Regions from separate parts of the Streptomyces sp. NPDC060049 genome, predicted to be linked through region 2. Evidence: riboswitches for the same ligand, from Rfam matches in the RefSeq annotation. Region 2 holds a riboswitch; each other region holds the start of a gene.
The links. A riboswitch is a leader RNA that binds a small molecule or an ion and turns the genes downstream of it on or off. The one in region 2 is predicted to bind thiamine pyrophosphate.
Positions count from the first base shown of each region.

Region 1: another riboswitch for thiamine pyrophosphate. It lies ahead of thiO (glycine oxidase ThiO); the one in region 2 lies ahead of ACFWBY_RS14175 (thiamine ABC transporter substrate binding subunit).
Region 3: another riboswitch for thiamine pyrophosphate. It lies ahead of thiC (phosphomethylpyrimidine synthase ThiC); the one in region 2 lies ahead of ACFWBY_RS14175 (thiamine ABC transporter substrate binding subunit).

Region 1 covers NZ_JBHWVV010000010.1:59,003-65,132, reverse strand. The annotation lists gene pknB (Stk1 family PASTA domain-containing Ser/Thr kinase) at 1-241, opposite strand, end outside; gene ACFWBY_RS20025 (thiazole synthase) at 396-1,190, opposite strand; gene thiS (sulfur carrier protein ThiS) at 1,204-1,404, opposite strand; gene thiO (glycine oxidase ThiO) at 1,401-2,588, opposite strand; TPP riboswitch at 2,586-2,698, opposite strand; gene ACFWBY_RS20010 (NAD(P)/FAD-dependent oxidoreductase) at 2,814-4,166, shown strand; gene ACFWBY_RS20005 (Rv2175c family DNA-binding protein) at 4,378-4,743, shown strand; gene thiE (thiamine phosphate synthase) at 4,855-5,505, shown strand; gene metF (methylenetetrahydrofolate reductase [NAD(P)H]) at 5,613-6,130, shown strand, end outside.
Region 2 covers NZ_JBHWVV010000006.1:355,336-367,674, forward strand. The annotation lists gene frr (ribosome recycling factor) at 1-520, shown strand, start outside; gene ACFWBY_RS14165 (phosphatidate cytidylyltransferase) at 520-1,596, shown strand; gene rlmN (23S rRNA (adenine(2503)-C(2))-methyltransferase RlmN) at 1,696-2,808, shown strand; TPP riboswitch at 2,867-2,975, shown strand; gene ACFWBY_RS14175 (thiamine ABC transporter substrate binding subunit) at 3,062-4,162, shown strand; gene ACFWBY_RS14180 (ABC transporter permease) at 4,225-5,841, shown strand; gene ACFWBY_RS14185 (ABC transporter ATP-binding protein) at 5,841-6,863, shown strand; gene ACFWBY_RS14190 (hypothetical protein) at 7,015-7,917, opposite strand; gene ACFWBY_RS14195 (LOG family protein) at 8,005-9,102, opposite strand; gene ACFWBY_RS14200 (hypothetical protein) at 9,129-10,202, opposite strand; partial or broken gene ACFWBY_RS14205 (ABC transporter ATP-binding protein) at 10,184-10,846, opposite strand; gene ACFWBY_RS14210 (aspartate aminotransferase family protein) at 11,152-12,339, opposite strand, start outside.
Region 3 covers NZ_JBHWVV010000015.1:112,145-118,274, reverse strand. The annotation lists gene ACFWBY_RS26505 (SsgA family sporulation/cell division regulator) at 1-356, shown strand, start outside; gene ACFWBY_RS26500 (YibE/F family protein) at 593-1,954, opposite strand; TPP riboswitch at 2,039-2,184, shown strand; gene thiC (phosphomethylpyrimidine synthase ThiC) at 2,179-3,966, shown strand; gene ACFWBY_RS26490 (aldo/keto reductase) at 4,116-5,165, shown strand; gene ACFWBY_RS26485 (glycosyltransferase) at 5,162-6,130, opposite strand, start outside.

The DNA of each region.
Region 1 (6,130 bases), on a different contig from region 2:
CCGCCACCACATTGGGGTGGGCGAGGCGGGCCACGGACTTCGCCTCCCGGATGAACCGGTCGACGAAGGCGCCGTCGGCGGCGAGCGCCGGGTGCATCACCTTCAGCGCGAGCACGCGGTCGAGGCGGGTGTCGACGGCCCGGTAGACCGTGGCCATGCCGCCGGCCGCGATACGGGCGTCCACGCGGTAGCGGCCGTCGAGCGTCTGCCCGACAAGGGGGTCTTCCATGGTCGTGTCCACCCGGCGATTCTACGAGGGCCGGGCGCGGTGCCGTCCCGGGGACCGTGGTTGCAGCGCAGCTGTGACGCGGCGGTCCGCCTGCGGCGCCGCTGCCGGGGTCGGCCCCGAGCCCGCGCCCCACACGCCGGCGGGGCCCGATCGCCGGCCCACGGGCTCAAAACGCCGGGCGTTCCGGGTCGAGGGCGGCGCGGCCCTCCACCGGGGAGGAGGGCTCCGCGAAGCGGCGCTCCGGGATGCGGCCCGCGCGGTACGCGAAGCGGCCCGCCGTCACCGCGTCCCGCATGGCCGCCGCCATCAGGACGGGAAGCTGCGCGCGGGTCACCGCGGAGGCGAGCATCACAGCCGAGCAGCCCAGCTCCATGGCCAGGGCCACGTCCGAGGCCGTGCCGGCCCCCGCGTCCAGGATCACCGGGACCCCCGCCCGCTCCGTGATCAGCTCGAAGTTGTGCGGGTTGCGGATGCCCATCCCCGAGCCGATCGGGGACCCCAGCGGCATGATCGCCGCGCAGCCCACGTCCTCCAGCTTGCGCGCGAGCACCGGGTCGTCGTTCGTGTACGGCAGGACCGTGAAGCCCTCGTCCACCAGGACCTCGGCGGCGTCGAGCAGCTCCACCCCGTCCGGGAGGAGCGTCCGCTCGTCCGCGACGACCTCCAGCTTGATCCAGTCCGTGCCGAGGGCCTCCCGGGCCAGGCGGGCGGTGAGCACCGCCTCGCCCGCCGTGAAGCAGCCCGCCGTGTTGGGCAGCACCGCGATCCCGAGCTTGGTCAGCACGGACAGGACGGAGCCCTGCACCGTCGGGTCCAGCCTGCGCATCGCCACCGTCGTGAGCTCGGTGCCGGAGGCCACCAGCGCCCGCTCCAGGATGTCCAGGCTCGGCGCCCCTCCCGTGCCCATGATCAGGCGCGAGGAGAAGCTCCGGCCGGCCAGGGTGAATGCGTCGTCGGGCATGTCCGCCATGTGCTCAGCCTCCCTGGACCGCGGTGAGGATCTCGACGCGGTCGCCGTCCCGCACGGAGGTGTAGGGCCATTGGCCGCGCGGCACCACCGTCTCGTTCAGGGCCGCCGCGACCCCCTTGGTGGCCTGGGTGAGGGTGGCGACCACCACGCCGAGCGTGGTTCCGGCCGCGATCTCGCGCTGCTCGCCGTTGACGGAAATGGTCATGCGTACGACTCCTGCCGCGTGAGGGCGAAACGACGGGGGGTGAAGGGGCGGGCGATCTCCGGGAGTTGGCCGGTGGTCAGCAGTTCCGCCATGACGTCGCCGGTCAGCGGGGTCAGCAGGACCCCGTTGCGGTAGTGACCGGTGGCCAGGTGCAGGCCGGGCAGGTCGGTCGGGCCGAGCAGCGGGGCGTTGTCCGGCGAGCCGGGCCGCAGCCCCGCCCGGGTCTCCACCAGCGGGAGTTCGGTGATGCCGGGTACCAGTTCGTGGGCGTCGCGCAGGAGCTCGTAGACCCCTCCCGCGGTGACGGTGGTGTCCCAGCCGAGTTCCTCGCTGGTGGCTCCGATGACGAGCTCGCCGTTCTCGCGAGGCACCAGGTACACGTGGCTGCCGCGCACGACGGCCCGTACCGTCCGCGACAGGAACGGCGCGTACGACGGCGGCACGGCGAGCCGCAGCACCTGGCCCTTCACCGGCCGTACGGGGGCCGCGACCTCGGGCGGTACGCCGTCCAGGCGCCCGCTGAGCGAGCCCGCGGCCAGCACCACCTGGCCGGCGGGCAGCTCGGTGGCGTCCGCGTCGTCGAGGACCGCCCCGGAAGCCCGGTCGGCGGTGATCAGCAGCCGCGCGGCCCTCGCGCGGTGGAAGGCGACCCCGGCCCGCTCGCAGGCGGCCAGCAGCGCGGCCGCGAGGCGCCGCGGGTCGACCTGGTGGTCGCCGTCCACGCGCAGGCCGCCGCGGACGCCGGGGGCCAGCATCGGCTCCAGGCGGCGGCACTCGCGGCCGGTCAGCCACTGCGACTCCAGGCCGCAGCGGCGCTGGAGGGCGTGCAGTTCGCGCAGGTGGAGGCGGTCGTCGGAGTCGAGGGCCACCGCGAGGGTGCCGCAGGCTCGATAGCCGATGTCCATGCCGCCACTGGCCTCGGCGAGTTCGGCGGCGAACTGCGGGTAGCGGGCGGCGGAGGCGACGTTGAGCCCGAGCAGCGTCTCCTCGCCGTAGTGCAGCTCGGTGACGGCGGCGAGCATGCCGGCCGCGACCTGGGCGGCGCCGCCGCCGGGCGCCGGGTCGGCCAGGGCGGTGCGCAGCCCGTGCCGGGCCGCCCGCCAGGCGGTGACCAGGCCGATGATCCCGCCCCCGATGACGAGGACGTCGTAGCCGGGACTCCGGCTCTTCCTGGATGAGTGCATGGGCGTCCAGCCCCTCCCTTCGCCGGCATGACCCGGATCAGGTTCGTACGGTCGGAGGCCGGCCAGCCTCCCTCTCAGCCCGGTGCGCCCGGACTCCCGCGATAGGTTCGGGGGCCAGAGTAACGCCGAGCCCGACGCCGGGTAAGCCTGCCTCCCCGCTGCGGTTCCGTGCCGGGTCCGCGCCCGCTATTCCTGACGGACCGTCAGATGATTAGGCTGGACCGCGTGAGCGAGCAGACGCAACAGACGGAACACACGCGGCGCGGCGTCGTCGTCGTAGGCGCCGGCATGGCCGGGGTCCAGACAGCGGTCGCCCTCCGGGAACAGGGCTGGACCGGCCCCGTCACCCTGTTGGGCGCCGAACCCCACCAGCCCTACGACCGGCCGCCGCTGTCCAAGGCGGTGCTCCTCGGCAAAGCCGAGGACTCGGCCTTCGACGTCGACTTCGAAGGCCTGGACATCGAACTCCGCCTCGGCGTCGAGGTCACCGGCCTGCGGCCGGCCGCCCGCGAGGTGGACACCGAGGCGGGCCCGGTCCCGTACGGCATCCTCGTACTGGCGACCGGCGCGCGGCCGCTGAACCTGCCCGGCGCGGAGGGCGTCCCGGGCGTGCACCTGCTGCGCACCCTGGACGACGCGGCCAGGCTCCGGCCGGTGCTCGCGGCGGCCTCGGCGGTGGTGGTCGTCGGCGCCGGGTGGATCGGCGCGGAGTTCGCCACGGCGGCGCGCGAGGCCGGCTGCGAGGTGACCGTCGTCGAGGCGGCCGACCGGGTCCTGGCGGGCGCGCTGCCGGCGGAGGTGGCCGGGCCGATGGGCCGCTGGTACGCGCAGGCGGGCGCCTCGCTGCTGACGGGCGCGCGGGTGGCCTCCGTGGAGGAGGGCCGGGTGCTGCTGGGGGACGGGCGCGAGCTGGCGGCCGGCGCGGTCGTCGTGGGCATCGGCGCCCGGCCCGCGACGGACTGGCTGGCGGGCTCGGGCGTGGAACTGGGTCCCGACGGCGCGGTCGTCGCCGACGAGCACCTGCGCACCTCGGTGCCCGGGGTGTACGCGGTGGGGGACTGCGCGTCCTTCCCCTCCGGGCGGTACGGGGCGCGGCTGCTGGTGCACCACTGGGACAACGCGCTGCAGGGGCCGAGGGTGGTGGCGGCGAACATCCTGGCGGCGCGCACCACCGACCCGGCCGGGGCGCAGGCCGCGGACCGGGGCGGCGAGGAGGCCGCGGGCCGGCGCGCGGACCGGGGCGGCGACGAGGTCCCGGGCCGGGGCGGTGACCAGGCCGCGGGCCGGACCGCGGAGCAGGTCTACGACCCGGTGCCGTACTTCTGGTCCGAGCAGTTCGGCCGCTTCGTGCAGTACGCGGGCCACCATGGCGCCTCGGACGCGCTGGTGTGGCGCGGCGACCCGGAGGCCGAGGCCTGGTCGGTGTGCTGGCTGCGGGAGGACCGGATGGTCGCCGTCCTGGCGGTGGGCCGCCCCCGCGACCTGGCCCAGGGCCGGCGCCTCGTCGAATCGGGTGCGCGGGTGGACCCGGCCAAGGTCGCCGACCCCGCGGTCGCACTGAAGTCGGCGACCGTGTGAAGCGTGTTCTTCGAAGGAGCGCCTGGCGCCGCGGGCGGAGCGGGATGTGTGAAACACGCCCCGATGCCGCGACCCGGCGGACCTTTCCGGTCACGGCACCAGCACGGGGAGTGCCGTCGGGAGGCTCGCGAGGGGGCGCGGGCGCCCGGCCGGGACCCGGACGGGGCCGCTCGGGTACCGGCAGCGAGTCCGAGATGGCAGGCTTGTGTCCGTGACCGAGATTGACGCAAAGATCGATGCCCTTGTTCCCGCCTGGCTGTACCTCCCCGACATCGCGGAGATGCTCGACATCGAAGTGACCAAGGTTCGCCAGCTGGTCAAGGAAGGTCAGCTGCTCGCGGTGCGCCGCGGCGAGAACCGCTCCCTCCAGGTGCCCGCCGCCTTCATCGACGGGGACAAGATCGTCAAGGGCCTGGTCGGCTTGCTGACCGTGCTCCGCGACGACCGCTTCACGGACGCGGAGATCCTGGAGTGGCTGTTCACCGCCGACGACAGCCTGCCGGGCACCCCCGTGCAGGCGCTGAGCGAGAATCGCGGCACGGAGGTGAAGCGCCGCGCTCAGGCGCTCGCCATCTGACCTGACCCCACCTCTCACGAGGTGGAGGCAGCGCAACGCCACGCGCGGTGTGCGGTCCCCGGCCGGGGACCGCACACCGCGTACGTACGACACACCATCCCGGGGGTACCCATGTCCGCCATCGCCGCCCAGCTGTCCGACGCCCGGCTCTACCTGTGCACGGACGCCCGCAAGCGGCAGGGTGACCTCCCCCGGTTCCTCGACGCCGTCCTCGCCGGAGGCGTCGACATCGTCCAGCTCCGCGACAAGGGCATGGAGGCCGGCGAGGAGCTGGAGCACCTCCAGGTCTTCGCCGACGCAGCCCGCCGCCACGGCAAGCTGCTCGCCGTGAACGACCGCGCCGACGTCGCGCACGCCATCGGCTCCGACGTACTGCACCTCGGACAGGGCGACATCCCGGTGCCCGCCGCCCGCGCCATCCTCGGCCGCGAGGTCCTCATCGGCCGCTCCTGCCACTCCGAGGCCGAGGCCGACGCGGCCGCCGCCGAGCCCGGCGTCGACTACTTCTGTACCGGTCCCTGCTGGCCCACCCCCACCAAGCCCGGCCGCCACGCCCCGGGGCTCGGGCTCGTGCGCCACGCGGCCTCGCTCGCCTCGGAGCGTCCCTGGTTCGCCATCGGCGGCATCGACGCGTCGAACCTGGACGAGGTGCTGGACGCCGGCGCCTCCCGCGTCGTGGTCGTCCGCGCCCTGACCGAGGCCTCCGACCCCGGCGCCGCCGCCGCCGACCTGGCCAAGCGCGTCCGCGCCCGCCTCGCCTAGGCCGCCCCTCCCGCTCCGGACGCTCCGAACCGCTCGGCCGTCTCATTTCCGTGTCCAATGCGTGGACACGGCTTCGGTGTCCCCGGGAGCGCGTCTAACCTGCCCGTATGGCCCTTGGTACCGCTTCCACCTGGTCGGACCGTGCGCACACGGTCCGAGACCTCCTCGCGTCCGGGCGCTCGTACTCCTTCGAGTTCTGGGCGCCCAAGACCGAGAAGGGCGAGCGCAACCTCTGGAACGCCCTGCGCCGGGTCGAGGCGGTGGCCCCGAGCTTCGTCTCCGTCACCTACGGCGCCGGCGGCTCCACCCGCGGCGGGACCGTGCGGGCCACCGAGCAGATCGCCGCGAACACCACGCTGACCCCCGTCGCGCACCTCACGGCGGTGGACCACTCCGTCGCCGAGCTGCGCCACGTCATCGGCCAGTTCGCCGACGCCGGCATCCGCAACATGCTCGCCCTGCGCGGGGACCCGCCGGGCGACCCGATGGGCCCGTGGGTGGCCCACCCCGAAGGCGTGCACTACGCCGCCGACCTGGTCCGGCTGCTCAAGGAGTCCGGAGACTTCTGTGTCGGCGTCGCGGCCTTCCCCGAGATGCACCCGCGCTCCGAGGACTGGGACACGGA
Region 2 (12,339 bases):
GGAAAAGGCCGTCGTCGTCGCCAAGGAAGACTTCGCCGCGATTCGCACCGGTCGTGCGCACCCGGCGATGTTCAACAAGATCGTGGCGGAGTACTACGGCGCCATCACGCCCATCAACCAGCTCGCCTCGTTCTCGGTTCCCGAGCCGCGCATGGCCATCGTGACCCCGTTCGACAAGAGCGCCCTGCGCAACATCGAGCAGGCCATCCGCGACTCCGACCTGGGCGTCAACCCCAGCAACGACGGCAGCATCATCCGGGTGACCTTCCCCGAGCTGACGCAGGACCGCCGCAAGGAGTACATCAAGGTCGCGCGCACCAAGGCCGAGGACTCCAAGGTCTCGATCCGCGCCATCCGCCGCAAGGCGAAGGACGCCCTCGACAAGCTCGTCAAGGACAAGGATGCCGGCGAGGACGAGGTGCGCCGCGCCGAGAAGGAGCTCGACGACACCACCGCGAAGTACGTCGCGCAGGTGGACGAGCTCCTCAAGCACAAGGAAGCCGAGCTCCTCGAAGTCTGATGAACGACACTTCCTGGCAGCCGGAGCCGGTTCCGGCGGGTCCCGCATACGATGCGCAGGCGGGCCCGCACACTCGGCCCATGCCCATCGTGCCCGATGCCGCCGGCCGTGACTTCGACGACCGGGAAGCACGCGATCGGGGGGCCGCCGTCGACGGCGGCTCCCTCTTCCGCGCCGAGACGCCGCCGCAGGAGCCCATGCCCAGCCCCCCGCCCCCGCCTCCGTCGGCACCGCAGGACCCCCCGCCCCCGCCGCAGAAGAAGCGTGCGGGGCGGGATCTGCGTGCCGCCATAGGGGTCGGCGTCGGCCTCGGCGCGGTGATCTTCGCTTCGCTGTTCATCGTCAAGGCGGTCTTCCTCGGCGTGGTCGTCGTAGCGGTCGTCGTGGGCCTGTGGGAGCTCACCTCCCGGCTCCAGGAGCAGAAGGGCATCAAGGCCCCGCTGGTCCCGCTCGCGATCGGCGGCGCGGCGATGGTCATCGCCGGCTACGTCCGCGGGGCCGAGGGCGCCTGGGTGGCGATGGCACTGACGGCCCTCGCGGTCCTGGTCTGGCGGATGACCGAACCGCCCGAGGACTACCTCAAGGACGTCACAGCCGGGGTCTTCGCGGCGTTCTACGTGCCCTTCCTGGCCACCTTCGTCGCGATGCTGCTCACCGCCGACGACGGGCCGCAGCGCGTGGTCACCTTCCTGGTCCTGACGGTCGTCAGCGATACGGGGGCCTACGCGGTGGGCTGGCGCTTCGGCAAGACCAAGCTCGCCCCGCGCATCAGCCCCGGGAAGACCCGCGAGGGGCTCCTGGGGGCGGTGGCCTTCGCCATGGCGGCCGGGGCGCTCTGCATGGAGTTCCTGGTCGACGGGGGCGTCTGGTGGCAGGGCCTACTGCTGGGCCTGGCCGTCGCGGTCAGCGCCACGCTGGGCGACCTCGGCGAATCCATGATCAAGAGGGATCTCGGGATCAAGGACATGGGCACGCTGCTGCCCGGTCACGGCGGCATCATGGACCGGCTGGACTCGCTGCTGCCCACCGCCCCGGTGGTGTGGCTGCTGCTGGCGGCTTTCGTGGGTACGGGCTGATCCACGTATCACGAAAAACCCCGGCGGGGCCGGGGCGGTTACTCTTGGAAGGCGTGCTGCTTCTGCGGCGCGCCTTTCGTCTTACAAGGAGTACCTGCCATGGCCCGCCCTGTCCCGGGAGAGCTCACTTTCGTCGCCCCTCGTGGAGCGAAGAAGCCGCCCCGGCACCTCGCCGACCTCACCCCCGAGGAGCGCCGGGAGGCCGTCGCCGCGATCGGTGAGAAGCCGTTCCGGGCCAAGCAGCTCTCCCAGCACTACTTCGCCCGCTACGCGCACGACCCGGCCGAGTGGACGGACATCCCGGCGGGCTCCCGCGAGAAGCTCCGCGACGAGCTGCTGCCCGACCTGATGAACGTCATCCGCCACATCTCCTGTGACGACGACACCACCCGCAAGACCCTGTGGAAGCTGCACGACGGCACGCTCGTCGAGTCCGTGCTGATGCGCTACCCCGACCGGGTCACCATGTGCATCTCCTCGCAGGCCGGCTGCGGCATGAACTGCCCGTTCTGCGCCACCGGCCAGGCCGGTCTCGACCGCAACCTGTCCACGGCCGAGATCGTCCACCAGATCGTCGACGGCATGCGCGCCCTGCGCGACGGCGAGGTCCCCGGCGGGCCGGCCCGGCTGTCGAACATCGTCTTCATGGGCATGGGCGAGCCGCTCGCCAACTACAACCGCGTCGTCGGCGCGATCCGCCGCCTCACCGACCCGGAGCCCGACGGCCTGGGCCTGTCACAGCGCGGCATCACCGTCTCCACCGTCGGCCTGGTCCCGGCCATGCTGCGCTTCGCCGACGAGGGCTTCAAGTGCCGCCTCGCCGTCTCGCTGCACGCGCCGGACGACGAGCTGCGCGACACGCTGGTCCCCGTGAACACCCGCTGGAACGTCCGCGAGGTGCTCGGCGCGGCCTGGGAGTACGCGGAGAAGTCCGGCCGCCGCATCTCCATCGAGTACGCACTGATCCGCGACATCAACGACCAGGCCTGGCGCGGCGACCTGCTCGGCAAGCTCCTCAAGGGCAAGCGCGTGCACGTCAACCTGATCCCGCTGAACCCGACGCCCGGCTCGAAGTGGACCGCCTCGCGGCCCGAGGACGAGAAGGCGTTCGTGGATGCCATCGCCCGCCACGGCGTGCCGGTGACCGTCCGTGACACCCGCGGTCAGGAGATCGACGGCGCGTGCGGTCAGCTCGCCGCCTCGGAGCGCTGATTACGCCAGTCGAGGTTCACATTCGGCCAAGGGGTACCCTGTGGCCGAACCAATTTCATATTTCCGACAGGGGAGCGCCACAGCGCTGAGAGTGCGGTATCCGTCACCGCAGACCCTCTGAACCTCGCCCCGGTCATTCGGGGTAGGAAGTTCGGTCACCACTCAAGCTGTTGCGCCCTGCCCGGCGTCCGCTCCGAACAGAGCGCCGGGCGGGGCCGCGTCTTCTCCTGGACATCCCAGGAGGAAAATCACAGTGAGCACCACCAAGAAGCTCGCGGGCGCCGCACTCGCGGCCGCCCTCGGCGTCAGCACGCTCAGCGCATGCGGCGGCTCCGACGGCAAGGACGGGGCCGCGGGCGCGAGCGACGCCCCCCAGTCCAAGACGGTCACCCTCGTCTCGCACGACTCCTTCAACGCGACCGACACGGTCCTCAAGGAGTTCGAGCAGCAGAGCGGCTACACCGTCAAGGTCCTGAAGTCGGGCGACGCGGGCGCCGCGCTGAACCAGGAGATCCTGACCAAGGGCTCCCCGCGCGGCGACGTGTTCTTCGGCGTGGACAACACGCTCCTCTCTCGCGCCCTCGACAACGGCATCTTCACGCCGTACGAGGCCAAGGGGCTGGCCGGGGTCAAGCCGGAGTTCGTGCTCGACAAGGAGCACCGGGTCACCCCGGTCGACTCCGGTGACATCTGCGTCAACTACGACAAGGCCTACTTCGCCGACAAGAAGATCGCCCCGCCGCAGACGCTGGACGACCTGATCAAGCCGGAGTACAGGAACCTCCTGGTCACCGAGAACGCGGCGACCTCCTCGCCCGGCCTCGGCTTCCTCCTCGCCTCCGTCGGCAAGTACGGCGAGGACGGCTGGAAGGACTACTGGAGCAAGCTGAAGGCCAACGGCGTCGAGGTCGTCGACGGCTGGGAGCAGGCCTACAACGAGCGCTTCTCCGCTTCGGCGGGCGGCAAGAAGGCCAAGGGCGACCGCCCGCTGGTCGTCTCCTACGCCTCCAGCCCGCCGGTCGAGGTGCTCTACGGCGAGCCGCAGCCGGCCGAGGCCCCGACGGGCGTCGCGACCGGTACGTGCTTCCGGCAGACCGAGTTCGCGGGTCTGCTCAAGGGCGCGAAGAACGAGGAGGGCGGCAAGGCGCTCCTGGACTTCCTGATCTCCAAGAAGTTCCAGGAGGACATGCCGCTCCAGATGTTCGTGAACCCCGTGACCAAGGACGCGGCGCTGCCGGAGCTGTTCACGAAGCACGGCGTCGTGATCGAGAAGCCGGAGACGGTCGCCCCCGAAGCCATCGCGAAGAACCGCGACCAGTGGGTCAAGGCGTGGTCGACGCTCGTCGTGAAGTAATGGGACGAGTGGGTGCCGCACCGAAGGAGAGCGGGCGGGCGACGGTCGTCAGACTCGCACTGATGGCCGTTCCGCTCCTCTTCTTCGGGCTGTTCTTCGCCTACCCCGTCGCCGCGATCGTCGGGCGCGGGCTCAAGACCGACACGGGCTGGCAGTTCGGTCGGATCGGTGAGGTGCTGGCCCGGCCCGACATCGGAGAGGTGCTCTGGTTCACCACCTGGCAGGCGTTCGCCTCGACGGTGCTCACGCTCCTGATCGCGCTCCCCGCCGCGTACGTCTTCGCACGCTTCGAGTTCCCCGGCAAGCAGCTGCTGCGGGCGGTCGTGACGGTGCCGTTCGTACTGCCCACCGTCGTGGTGGGCACGGCCTTCCTGGGGCTCGTGGGGCGCAACGGTCTGCTGGACGAGGTGTGGGGGATCCGCCTCGACACGACCGTGTGGGCCATCCTGCTGGCGCACGTCTTCTTCAACTACGCCGTCGTCATCCGCACGGTCGGCGGGCTGTGGGCGCAGCTGGACCCGCGCCAGGAGGAGGCGGCCCGGGTGCTGGGCGCCGGGCGGTTCGCCGCCTGGCGCCGGGTGACGCTGCCCGCGCTGGCCCCGGCGGTGGGCGCCGCCTCATTGATGGTGTTCCTGTTCACCTTCAGTTCCTTCGGCGTCGTACTCATCCTCGGCGGCCCCGCGTACTCCACCCTGGAGGTGGAGGTCTACCGGCAGACGGCGCAGCTCCTGGACCTGCCGACGGCCGCGGTACTGACGATGGTGCAGTTCGCCGCGCTCGGCGGCATCCTCGGCGTGCACGCCTGGACCGTGCGCAAGCGGGAGACCGCGCTGCGGCTCGTGGACCCGGCGCGGACCTCGCACCGGCCGCGCGGCTGGGCGCAGCGCGCCCTGCTCGGCGGGGTGCTCCTGACGGTCGCGCTGCTGATCGTGCTCCCCCTCGGCGTGCTCGTGGAACGCTCCTTCGACGCCCCCGGCGGCTACGGCTTCGGCTTCTACCGGGAACTCCAGGAGGCCGGCGGCCGCGGCGGGACCTTTCTGGTGCCGCCACTGGAGGCGATCTGGAACTCCCTGCAGTACGCGCTGGCCGCCACGGCCATCGCGCTGGCCGTCGGCGGACTCGCGGCCGCCGCCCTGACCCGGCGCGCGGGCCGCTTCGTACGGGGCTTCGATGCGCTGCTGATGCTGCCGCTCGGGGTGTCGGCCGTGACGGTCGGTTTCGGTTTCCTCATCACCCTCGACGAGCCGCCGCTGGACCTGCGGACCTCGTGGATCCTGGTGCCCCTGGCCCAGGCGCTGGTGGGCGTGCCCTTCGTCGTACGGACCATGCTGCCCGTGCTGCGCGCGGTCGACGGCCGGCTGCGGGAGGCCGCCGCCGTGCTCGGCGCGTCGCCGCCGCGGGTCTGGCGGGAGGTTGACCTGCCGATGGTGCGGCGGGCCCTGCTGATCGCGGCGGGCTTCGCCTTCGCCGTGTCCCTCGGGGAGTTCGGCGCGACCGTCTTCATCGCGCGTCCGGACCGTCCGACGCTCCCGGTCGCCGTGGCACGGCTGCTGGGCCGGGCGGGGGAGATGAACTACGGGCAGGCGATGGCCCTGAGCACGATTCTGATGCTGGTGTGCGCTGTGTCCCTGCTGCTGCTGGAGAGACTGCGACCCGACAAGACCTCCGGAGAGTTCTGATGGCACTGCTCCAGCTGGAAGGGGTGTCGGTCCGCTTCGGTGAGCGCGCCGTCGTGGACTCCGTGGACCTGCGGGTGGCCGAGCACGAGACCGTGTGCGTGCTCGGACCGAGCGGCAGCGGCAAGTCCACCCTGCTGCGGGTCGTGGCCGGCCTCCAGTCCGTCTCGGGCGGACGGGTGCTGCTGGGCGGCGCCGACCAGGCCGGGGTACCCGTGCACCGGCGGGGGGTGGGCCTGATGTTCCAGGACCACCAGCTGTTCCCGCACCGGGACGTGGGCGGGAACGTGGCGTTCGGGCTGCGGATGCGGGGTTCCTCGAAGGCGTCCTCCGGGAGCCGGGTCGCGGAGCTCCTGGAGCTGGTCGGGCTCCCCGGGGCGCAGGGCCGGGCGGTGGCCTCGCTCTCCGGTGGCGAGCAGCAGCGGGTCGCGCTGGCCCGGGCGCTGGCGCCGTCGCCGCGGGTGCTCATGCTGGACGAGCCGCTCGGGCAGCTGGACCGGGGGCTGCGCGAGCGGCTCGTCGTGGAGCTGCGGGGGCTGTTCGCGCGGCTGGGGACGACCGTGCTGGCCGTCACGCACGACCAGGGCGAGGCGTTCGCGCTGGCCGACCGGGTGGTCGTGATGCGGGACGGGCGGATCGCGCAGGCGGGGACGCCGCTGGAGGTGTGGGAGCGGCCGGCGTCGGAGTTCGTGGCGCGCTTCCTGGGCTTCGAGAACGTGGTCCCGGCCGTGGTGTCGGCGGGGACGGCGGCGACTGCCTGGGGCGCGGTGCCCGTCCCCGCCGGGGCTGAGGAGGGCCCGCGGCGGGTGCTGATCCGGCCCGCCGGGGTCGTGCTGTCGCCCGAGGGGCTGGGCTGCGAGGTGGTGTCCCGCACCTTCCGGGGCACGCACGTCGCCCTGCTGCTGCGGCCGCAGGCGGGGCCGCAGCTTGAGGCGGAATGCGGGCTGGCGGGGGCGCCGGCGGTCGGGGACCGGGTCGCGGTGACCTTCGCCCCGGCCGAGGTGGTCGTCCTCCCGGTGGAATAGGGCCGGGGGAGCGGCGCCGCGCGGAACCCCGTCCCCTACCGGACCTGGGGGGTCTCGCGCCGTCGTGCATCCGTGCTTGCGGCGCCCGTGCCTCCGGCGTCCGCGCTTGTGGCGTCCGTGCTGCGGGCGCCCGGGTGACCGCGCGGCGCGGTCACCCGACCGGGACCGGTTCGGCGGGGGTCTGCGCCTCGGCCCCGTCGTGGTTGCCGAACCAGGCGACAGCCACCGCGCCGGTGACCGCCAGGACGAAGCCGAGGACCGCCAGCCAGGCCATGCCGGGGCGGGAGGCGTCGCCGAGCCAGAGGACGCCGATGGCGCCGGGCAGGACGGTCTCGCCGACCACCAGGGCGGCGGTGGCGCCGTTCACTGAGCCGATCTGGAGCGCGACCGTGTGGAGGTACATGCCGCCGACCCCCGCCAGGACGATGGCGTAGAGGGCCGGATCGGACAGGAGGGCGGGGAACGAGAACGGCTCGATGCCGTTCAGGATGCGGACCCCGACCCCCAGGGCGCCGAACGCCAGGCCCGAGAGCAGGCCCGCGAGGATCGCGGCCCGGCTGCCGAGGAGGCGTACCGCCACCGTGCCGCCGACGATGATCAGCGCGGTCACCGCCAGCAGCCACCAGTGGGTGGCCGCCGGTGCGTGGTGGCCGCCCTCGTGTCCCGCAGCCGTGGCCAGCAGGACCAGAGCCGTGCAGACGACCCCGATCGAGGTCCATTCCTTGCGCGTCAGCCGGATCCCCAGCATCTTCACGCTCAGCACCGCGGTGATCACCAGGTTGGCGCTGATGACGGTCTGCGAGAGGAAGAGGGGAAGGAGGCGCGCGGCCAGGGCACCGAGGCCGAAGCCCACGAAGTCCAGGATCGTGCCGACGATGAACTCCCAGGTCATCGCGGCCTTCGCGGTGGAGGAGAGGTTCGGGCCACCGTGCTGTGTGACCCCGGCGGCGGCCGGCGACGTGCGGGCCGCCCGCCGGGAGCCCACGGCTTGCAGGACGGATCCCGTGCCGTAGCAGATGGATGCCGCGATGGCGGTCAGCAGGCCTATGAGCACCCGGGGGCTCCGTTCACGTCTGGCAGGTTCTGCGGTGTGCGTACCTCTTGCAGACGTGTGGAAGGGGCGAGAAGTTGCCTGCCGGGGTCAGTTCATTGCGGCGAGGACCTTCGGGACCTCGTCCACGGAGTCGACCAGCGCGATCCGCGACTCCATCGCACGGCCGCGGGCCAGCGCCTGGAGGAGCGGCCAGGCCGGGAGGTGTTCGGTCCAGTGGGCGCGGCCGACGAGGACCATCGGCGCCGGCTCGCCCCGCGAGCCGTAGTAGTTCGGCGTCGCGCTGTCGAAGATCTCCTGGACCGTTCCCGCCGCGCCCGGCAGGAACACCACGCCCGCGTTCGACCGGGCGAGCAGGCCGTCCTCCCGGGTGGCGTTCGCGAAGTACTTCGCGATGTGGCCGGCGAAGGCGTTCGGCGGCTCGTGCCCGTAGAACCAGGTCGGGATGCCCACCGAGTCGCCGCCGGCGACGGCCGGCCAGCGCTCGCGCACGGCGAAGGCGGCCTGTGCCCAGTCGGAGACGGACGGGGCGAAGGAGGGGGCTGCGGACAGGATCTTCAGAGCCTCGGGCAGGGCGTCGTCGGGGGCAGGGGCGAGGTACGCGCCGAGGTTGGCGGCCTCCATCGCACCCGGGCCGCCGCCGGTGGCCACCGTCAGGCCGGAGCGGGTGAGGGCGCGGCCGAGCTCCGCCGCGCCCTCGTAGTCGCCGCCGCCGCGGGCCATGGCGTGGCCGCCCATCACGCCGACCACGCGGGCGCCGGCGAGGTGCTCGTCGAGGGCGTCGGAGACGGCGTCGTCGTGGAGGGAGCGCAGCATCGAGGAGAAGACGTCACCGTCCGCCTTGGTCTCCTGGAACCAGGCGTAGGACTCGGCGTCCGGGGTGGCCGCGTAGCCGGCGGCCAGTCCGGCGAACAGCTCCTCGGCCGTGTACAGCAGGCCGCGGTAGGGGTTGAAGGGCAGGTCGGGGACGGGCGGGAAGACCAGAGCGCCGTCCGCGCGCACCTTCACCGAGGCGTCGGGCTCCATCGCGCAGCCCAGGAACACGGCTGCCGAGGTGTCGGCGGACAGCAGCGCGAAGGTCCGCTCCAGCAGGTTGACCGACTGGATCCGGTACCCGCTGAGCGAGCCGCGTGCCACGACCCGGTCGAATTCGGAGAGCGTCTCGATCTCGATGTCTGCGTTGACCATTCGGCCCACACTAAGGGCTGCCCGGGTCAGCGGGTCAATGCCAGCGACGTCAGCTGTGACACACCCCAGCTGAGCGGCAGGCACACTGCCGTCAGGGCGGTGGCCCGCACGGTCACGGCCGTACGCAGGACTCCGCCGGGTGCGCCGAGGCCGGTCAGGGTCTCGCGGGTGGCGGCCCGGGCCTGGTGGACATCGACCGCCGAAGTGAGAAGAGTCGCTGCCGCGCACAGCGTCACCAGCGCGGCGGCGGGAGCGGTCAGCGGGCCGAGCGGGACCTGCAGGCCCCCGTGCCCGCGCAGGGCCCAGGCGCTGAGGGCGCCCGCGGCGACCGCGCACAGGACCCCGAGGGGCGCGCCGAGCCGGGGGGCTTCCTCCTGGAGGGCCCGTCCGGCCAGCAGCCGGAGCGCGCCCGGGCGGACGGACTGGACGAGCGCCCCGCAGGCGTAGGCCAGGCCGGGGCCGGCGAGGGCGAGTCCGACGGCGGTGAGCGCCCAGCCCACGGGCAGGGCGGCGGCGTCGGGTCCGGCGTAGGCCAGGGCGGCGAGTCCGCAGGCGGTGAGGGCGATGCCCCAGGGCAGTACGGTCTGCGGGGCGGGCCGGGTGTGGGGGCGCAGGGCCAGGGCCGTGGCGGCCGAAGCGGCCAGCGGCAGCAGGGCGAGCAGGGTGAGGGCGGCCGCCACGGGCAGTGGCAGCTCGGCGTGCAGCAGCTTCGCCCCGGCGCCGTCGAAGGGCAGCCCGGTGACCTCCCCGCGCAGGTGCAGGAAGGCGGCCAGGGCCACGGCGCTGCCGAGGGTGCAGGCGACGGCGGTGGAGACCGCCGCGACCAGGGTGAGCCGTACGGGCCCCAGCCCGGCCGCGTCGAGGCCCTCCCGGGGCCGCGTCGCCGGGTCGCTGCGGGCCACGGCGACGGCGAACTGGACGGTGGCCGCGAGCGGGACCAGGGCCCACAGCAGGCGAGGGAACGATCCGGCGGTCCGGGCCGTGGCGTCCGCGAGCACGTACAGCAGCAGGAAGCCGCTGCCGGCCGAGGCGGCGGCGACCAGCATCCTGCGCAGCTGGACGAGCGGGCGGGAGCCGCGGGCTAGGCGGAGAGCGAGCACGCGGCCTGATCCTCCGGGGGATGGGGGAAGGAGGTCTGCGGTGAGCCGGCGGCCGCGGCGGGGCGGCCGTCGAGAAGGTCGAACCGCCGGTCGGCGACGGCCGCGGTCTCCTCGTCGTGGGTCGCCAGCAGGACGGTGATCCCGTGCGAGCGGGCCGCGGTGGTGAGCGTACGGAGCAGCAGCGCGCGCTCGGTGCGGTGCAGCGGGGCCGCAGGCTCGTCGGCGAAGATCACGACGGGTTCGCTCGCGAGGGCGCGGGCGAGGGCGACGCGCTGGGACTCGGCCCGGTTGAGGGCGCCGGGACGCTTGCGGGCGAAGGCGCCGATGTCGAGGCGGTCCAGCCATTCGCAGGCGGCCCTCTTGGCGCTGCGGTGGGTCGCGCCCGCGATCAGCAGCGGCAGCGCGGCGTTCTCCCAGACCCGGAGCTCGGGCAGCAGCTGCGGTTCGGGGCCGATCAAGCCGAACCGGTCGCGGCGCAGCCGCTCCCGGGCCAGGGCTCCCATGGTGTGCACGGGGACGCTGTTGAACCAGACCTCGCCCTGCTCGGCCTTCAGCTGTCCGGAGAGGCAGCGCAGCAGGGTGGTCTTGCCGCTGCCGCGCGGGCCCGTGACGGCGAGGATCTCGCCCGCGCGGACACCGACCGAGACTCCGATGAGTCCCGGCGAACCGCTGTGGGAGTAGTGAACGGACCGTGCCCAGAGCAGATCGTCCTGAGGCGGGGCAGGGTCCGGCGGAGCGTTGTCCCGTGGAGCCACCATGGCGTACACCTCCGTCCGGGGGAACGAAGCGGAGCCTGCTTGGTCACTGGCGCCGCAATGAGATGTAAAGAGATGAACGTCCCGGCTGGGGACAGCACACGGCCCGGACCCGCCGTTCTCACTCGAACGGGGGATCCGGGCCGTGTGGCAGGACCATCTGCTTCCCGGTGCCGGCCGGGGACGGCTGCTGGTTAGAGCTTGGTCCAGGCCTCGGTGAGCACGCGGCGCAGGATGCCTTCGATCTCGTCGAAGGTGCCCTGGTCGGCGGTCAGCGGCGGGGCCAGCTGGATGACCGGGTCGCCACGGTCGTCGGCGCGGCAGTACAGGCCGTTCTCGAAGAGCGCCTTGGAGAGGAAGCCGTAGAGGACGCGCTCGGTCTCCTCGTCCGTGAAGGACTCCTTGGTGACCTTGTCCTTGACGAGCTCGATGCCGTAGAAGTAGCCGTTGCCGCGGACGTCGCCGACGATCGGCAGGTCGTGCAGCTTCTCCAGCGTCGAGCGGAAGGCGTCCTCGTTGTCCAGCACGTGCTGGTTGAGGCCTTCCTTGTCGAAGATGTCGAGGTTGGCGAGCGCCACCGCGGAGGACACGGGGTGTCCGCCGAAGGTGTAGCCGTGAAGGAAGGTGTTGTCTCCCTTGTAGAACGGCTCCGCGAGCTTGTCCGAGATGATGCAGGCACCGATCGGGGAGTAGCCCGAGGTCATGCCCTTGGCGCAGGTGATCATGTCCGGGACGTAGCCGAACTTGTCACAGGCGAACATCGTGCCCAGACGGCCGAAGGCGCAGATCGTCTCGTCGGAGACGAGCAGCACGTCGTACTCGTCGCAGATCTCGCGGACCCGCTGGAAGTACCCGGGCGGCGGCGGGAAGCAGCCGCCGGCGTTCTGCACCGGCTCCAGGAAGACGGCGGCGACGGTGTCGGCGCCCTCGAACAGGATCTCCTGCTCGATCTGGTCGGCGCACCAGCGGCCGTAGGCCTCGGGGTCGTCGCCGTAGATCGGGGCGCGGTAGATGTTGGTGTTCACTACCTTGTGCGCGCCGGGGACCAGCGGCTCGAAGGGGGCCTTCAGGGCCGGCAGGCCGGTGATGGACAGGGCGCCCTGCGGGGTGCCGTGGTAGGCGACCGCACGCGAGATGACCTTGTACTTGGTGTGCTTGCCCTGCAGCTTGAAGTACTGCTTGGCGAGCTTCCAGGCGGTCTCGACGGCCTCGCCGCCACCCGTGGTGAAGAAGACCTTGTTCAGGTCGCCCGGGGCGTAGTGCGCGAGGCGCTCGGCGAGCTCGACGGCCTTGGGGTGCGCGTACGACCAGATGGGGAAGAACGCGAGTTCCTGCGCCTGCTTGTAGGCGACCTCGGCCAGTTCCTTGCGGCCGTGACCGGC
Region 3 (6,130 bases), on a different contig from region 2:
GGGACCCCTATGCGGTCCGCCTGACCTTCCACCTTCCCGGAGACGCGCCCGTGACGTGGGCGTTCGGCCGGGAGCTTCTTCTCGACGGCATCAACAAACCGTGCGGCGACGGGGATGTGCGCATCGCTCCCACCGATCCGGAGGAGCTGTGCGACGTCCACATCCGGCTGCAGGTGGGCGGGGACCGGGCTCTGTTCCGGGCGAGCGCGGCGCCGCTCGTCGCGTTCCTCGACCGTACGGACCGAATCGTTCCGCTCGGCCAGGAGCGCAACCTCGGAGATTTCGAGGAGAACCTCGACGAGGCGCTCGACAAGATCCTGGCCGAATCGCGGCAGAACGAGCAGAACGCCGGCTGACGCCTGACGTCACTGTACGTAACCGCCGGCTCGGTACCACCACCGCACCACGCACCACCGCACCACGCACCACCGCACCACGCACCACCGCACCACGCACCACCGCACCACGCACCACCGCACCACGCACCACCGCACCACGGCTCAGCGTGCCGACGCGCTGAGTGCTCCACCTCGCCGTTCCTCGAGACCGGCCGTGTGCGCGACCTGACCAGCCGCGCTTGCCGGTCCGTCCTTCAGCGCTTGCGCCGCCGGCCCGTGCCGCCGCGGAGCGGCCCCGAGGCCGCCGCGGTCGCCGGGTCCGGCGCGCGGTCGGCCGATACCACCAGCGCGGCCAGGGCCGTGGTCACGGGGACCGAGGCGACCAGCCCGATCGAGCCCACGAGAGTTCGTACGATCTCCTCCGCGACCAGTTCGCTGTTGGCCACCGAACCCATGCTGCTGTTCGCGATCGAGAAGAGCAGCAACAGCGGCAGTGCCGCGCCCGCGTAGGCCAGTACCAAGGTGTTGACCACGGAGGCGATGTGATCGCGGCCGATGCGGATGCCCGCCCGATACAGGCCGCGCGGCCCCATCGAGGGGTCGGCCTGGTGGAGTTCCCAGACCGCCGACGTCTGGGTGACCGTCACATCGTCGAGCACACCGAGCGATCCGATGATGATGCCCGCGAGCAGCAGGCCGCTCATGTCGATATCGGGGTAGAGCCCGTGGATCAGCCCGGTGTTGTCGTCGGTGTTGCCGCTGAGGAACGCCCAGTCGATGAACAGCGAGCCCAGCAGGCCGATCAGCAGCAGTGACACGAGGGTGCCGAGGACCGCGACCGAGGTGCGTGCGGTCAGGCCGTGGCACATGTAGAGCGCGATCAGCATGATCGCGCTGGCTCCGACCACCGCCACGACCAGCGGGTTCGAGCCCTGCAGGATCGCGGGCAGGATGAAGAGGGTCAGTACGGCGAAGCTGACGGCGAGCGCGACGAGCGCGAACAGCCCGCGCATCCGCCCGACGAGGACGACGGCGACGGCGAAGATGCCGGCCAGTAGCGCCAAGGGGAGCTTGCGGTTCACGTCGATCACGGAGTACTGGAGATCCCGCGGCGCGTCCGGCGCGTAGGCGACCACCACTTCCTGTCCGTCCGCCAACTGCCGTGGTGCGCCGGGCTGGACGATCTCGAAGAACGTGCGTCCCGTTTCCGGGCCGCTGCCCACCTCGATGGTGGCCTTCTTGCACTCGCCCTTCTGCGAGGCCACGGCCTCGCGCCCCTCGGGGGTGGACGTGTCGCCGGTCGCGGGCACCTGCGCCGCGTTCACGGATTTGCAGTCGACCTGCTCCAGCGTGACGACTTTGCCCCGCTGGGTCTGCCGGTCGAAGCCCACTCCCGTTCGCTCGTGGCCCGGGGCGCCGCCGGGCCACAGCACCGCCATGCCGATCACCACGGCGGTGGCGAAGGGGATCAGTACGGCCGCGATCACCTTGCGCAGGTGCTTCGACACGGGGGCCGCGGGTCCGTGGCTGTGGGAGTGCCCGTGTGAGTGCCCGGGCTCCGGGTGCGCGTGGCCGGTGTGAGCGGCGGGATCTGTGGGCTCGGTGGGGGGATGCAGCGAGGACGTCACCGGCTGATCATCGCAAGAGATGAGGGGGCCCACTGTTCAGCACGCCACACATGACGCTAGCGTGGGGGCTACTTTGCACAACGCGGGAGCTCGGAGCACCGGGCTGAGAGGGCGCTGATCACCGTACGCGCGTCAGATATGCGTACGGGAAGAGGCTGCGTCGACCGCCGAACCTGTTACCGGGTAATGCCGGCGTAGGGAGATCAGGTCTCATGACCATTCAGGACGCACGCACGCCTGCCGTCGGCCAGGACGCCGACGGCCAGACCGAGCGCCAGCCCGGCTGGCACAAGGGATACCTGGCGGGCTCCCGCCCCGACATCCGGGTGCCGGTCCGCCAGGTCCACCTCACCAACGGCAAGGACGTGACGCTCTACGACACGTCCGGGCCGTACACCGACCCGCAGATCGAGACCGACGTGCGCCGGGGCCTGCCGCCGCTGCGCGAGAACTGGATCATCGGCCGCGGAGACACCGAGGAGTACGCCGGCCGTCCCGTGCGCCCCGAGGACGACGGCATCAAGCACACCTCGCCGCGCGGCGGCCTCAAGAACCTCGACGCGGTCTTCCCGGGCCGTCCGCGCCAGCCCCGCCGGGGCCGTGGCGGCGCCGCCGTCACGCAGCTCGCGTACGCCCGACGCGGCGAGATCACTCCGGAGATGGAGTACGTCGCGATCCGGGAGAACGTCTCCCCCGAGGTCGTCCGCGAGGAGATCGCGGCCGGTCGTGCGGTCATGCCGGTGAACGTGAACCACCCCGAGATCGAGCCGATGATCATCGGTAAGCGGTTCCTGGTGAAGGTCAACGCCAACATCGGAAACTCCGCGGTCACCTCCTCGATCGAGGAGGAGGTCGACAAGATGACCTGGGCGACCAAGTGGGGCGCCGACACGGTCATGGACCTCTCGACCGGACGCAACATCCACACCACGCGCGAGTGGGTGCTGCGCAACTCGCCCGTGCCGATCGGCACCGTACCGCTCTACCAGGCCCTGGAGAAGGTCGACGGCCGGGCCGAGGACCTGACCTGGGAGATCTACAAGGACACGGTCATCGAGCAGGCCGAGCAGGGCGTCGACTATATGACGGTCCACGCCGGCGTACTGCTGTCGTACGTGCCGCTGACCGCCCGCCGCAAGACCGGCATCGTCTCGCGCGGCGGCTCGATCATGGCGGCGTGGTGCCTGGCGCACCACAAGGAGAACTTCCTCTACACGAACTTCGAGGAATTGTGCGAGATCCTCGCGACGTACGACGTCACGTACTCGCTGGGTGACGGCCTGCGCCCCGGTTCCATCGCGGACGCCAACGACGCGGCGCAGTTCGCGGAGCTGAAGACGCTGGGCGAGCTCAACACGATCGCCAAGCGGTACAACGTGCAGACGATGATCGAGGGCCCCGGGCACGTCCCGATGCACAAGATCAAGGAGAACATCGACCTCCAGCAGGAGATCTGCGAGGAGGCGCCCTTCTACACGCTCGGCCCGCTGACCACGGACGTCGCGCCCGCCTACGACCACATCACTTCGGGTATCGGCGCCGCGATGATCGCCTGGTGGGGCACCGCGATGCTCTGCTACGTCACGCCCAAGGAGCACCTGGGCCTGCCGAACCGCGACGACGTGAAGACCGGTGTCATCACGTACAAGATCGCGGCTCACGCGGCGGACCTGGCCAAGGGCCACCCGGGCGCCCAGGAGTGGGACGACGCCCTGTCCGACGCGCGGTTCGAGTTCCGCTGGGAGGACCAGTTCAACCTCGCGCTCGACCCGGACACGGCCCGCGAGTTCCACGACGAGACCCTTCCGGCCGAACCGGCGAAGACAGCGCACTTCTGCTCCATGTGCGGTCCGAAGTTCTGTTCGATGAAGATCTCGCAGGACATCCGCCGCGAGCACGGCGGTGACCTGAAGGCCGATGAGATCCAGGCGGGCATGGCGGAGAAGTCCGCCGAGTTCGCCGCGGCGGGCAACCGCGTGTACCTCCCGCTGGCCGACTGACGGGGCGGGTTCCACGCCTCACACGGCACGGCGGCCCGTGACCCCGGGGGGAGTCACGGGCCGCCGTGCGTCCGTGCGTTGGGAACGGGGGCGGGGCAAGGGGCTTGTGCTGGAGTGCGCTCCAGGTTCTAGAGTCCGGGCGCATGAGCATGCGATACCGAACACTGGGTGGGACCGGCATCGAGGTCAGTGCGCACTGCCTCGGCACGATGATGTTCGGGGCGGTGGGGAATCCGGATCACGAGGAGTGCGGCCGGATCATCCACGCGGCGCTCGACCACGGGATCAACTTCGTCGACACCGCGGACATGTACTCGGCAGGGGAGTCCGAGACGATCGTGGGCAAGGCCCTCAAGGGCCGGCGCGACGACGTCGTGCTCGCCACCAAGGTGCACTTCCAGATGGGCGAGGGCCGCAACCGCAGCGGGAACTCCCGGCGTTGGATCGTGCGGGCCGTCGAGGACAGCCTGCGGAGGCTGGACACCGACTGGATCGACCTCTACCAGGTCCACCGGCCGGACCACGGGACGGACGTCGAGGAGACCCTGTCGGTCCTCGGGGATCTGGTGCGGGCCGGCAAGATACGGGCCTTCGGCTGCTCGACCTTCCCGGCCGAGGAGATCGTCGAGGCGCATCACGTCGCCGAGCGGCGGGCCCTGCCGAGGTTCCGGACCGAGCAGCCGCCGTACTCGATCCTCGCGCGCGGCATCGAGGCCGACGTACTGCCGGTGGCCCGGCGGTACGGGATGGGAGTCCTGACCTGGAGTCCCCTCGCCTCCGGGTTCCTGAGCGGCAAGTACCGCCTCGGTGGCGCCATCGATCTGACCTCGGGGCGGGCGGCGCTGACACCCGCCCGGTTCGACCCCGCGATCCCGGGCAACATCGCGAAGCTGGAGGCGGTGGAGCAATTGGTCGAGCTGGCCGACTCCATCGGCTGCACGCTCCCGGAGCTGGCCGTCGCCTTCCCCGTGGCCCATCCCGCCGTGACGTCGGTGATCATCGGCCCGCGGACCATGGAGCAGCTGGAATCGCTGGTGAAGGGTGCCGGGCTGGTCCTCGACGACGCCGCCCTCGACCGCATCGACGAGATCGTGGAGCCGGGCCGCAACCTGTACCGGCCCGACGGGGTCTGGCGCCCGCCGGCGCTGACGGATGTCGCGCAGCGACGGCGGGCCCCGGGGGACCGGTCGGCAGGCTAGACGGGCGAGTGCTGCGATGTTTCACGTGAAACAGGGACCGGTGTTTCACGTGAAACACGGCTCGCCGCGAAGCCGCGGTTGACTTCGGTCTGACGGCGGTAGGACTCCGGCAGGTCGGGCAGGGACAGCAGGCGGTCGCAGGCGTGCAGCGAGGCCGCCATGTCACCCACCCAGTACGCGGTGATGGAGTGCTCGAAGAGCAGGCCCCACCGGTACACCCACGGCTGGACGAAGAGCAGGTCCTGCGGGGCCGGCCGGTCCAGGACCGCGCTGGTGAGCGCGTGCGCGGTGTGGTGGCGTCCCAGGAGACGCAGCCTGGAGGCGAGTTCGTAGCAAGCCTCCAAGCGCCCGGGCCGGGATTCCCAGGCACGGGAGAGAGCGTCCAGGGCGGCCGGGTGATGGCCGGACTCGCCGTTCAGGACGCCGACTTGGAGCAAGGCGTAGTAGACCTCCTCGCCCCAGCCGCCCATGGACGCGCGGCGCTCGTAGAGCTCGATGGCCGCGGCCGTCTCCCCCATGTCGCGCATCGTCTGGGCGAGGTAGAAGACGGTGCGGGTGTTCGAAGGGTCCCGCTGCAGCTCGGCGCCGAGCAGGCGCGCGTCCCGCTCGAACTTGTCGTGCCGGGAACCGCCGTCCGCGTAGTCCTCGATCACCAGCGCGTCCAGGTTCTCCTGGATACCCGGGCGTTGGTCGTTCTCGTCGGGGCGGTCGCAGGTGAGGTACTCGTGGGTGACGCCCTCGTACCGCCAGGGAAGGCCGGCGCGGACCAGGCGCTTGATCCGGTACTCGGTCGTGCCCTCGTGGCGGAGCATGTACGAGTCCGCGGTGAGTGGGGGCAGTGGGCCGGTGCGGCGCAGGACGAGGTCGGCGTCCAGTAGCAGGAGGTAGTCGGCCTTGCCGCGGGCATGGCCGATGTTGAGGCTCCGGTTGTGTCCGAAGTTGATCCAGGGCTCCTCGTGCAGCTC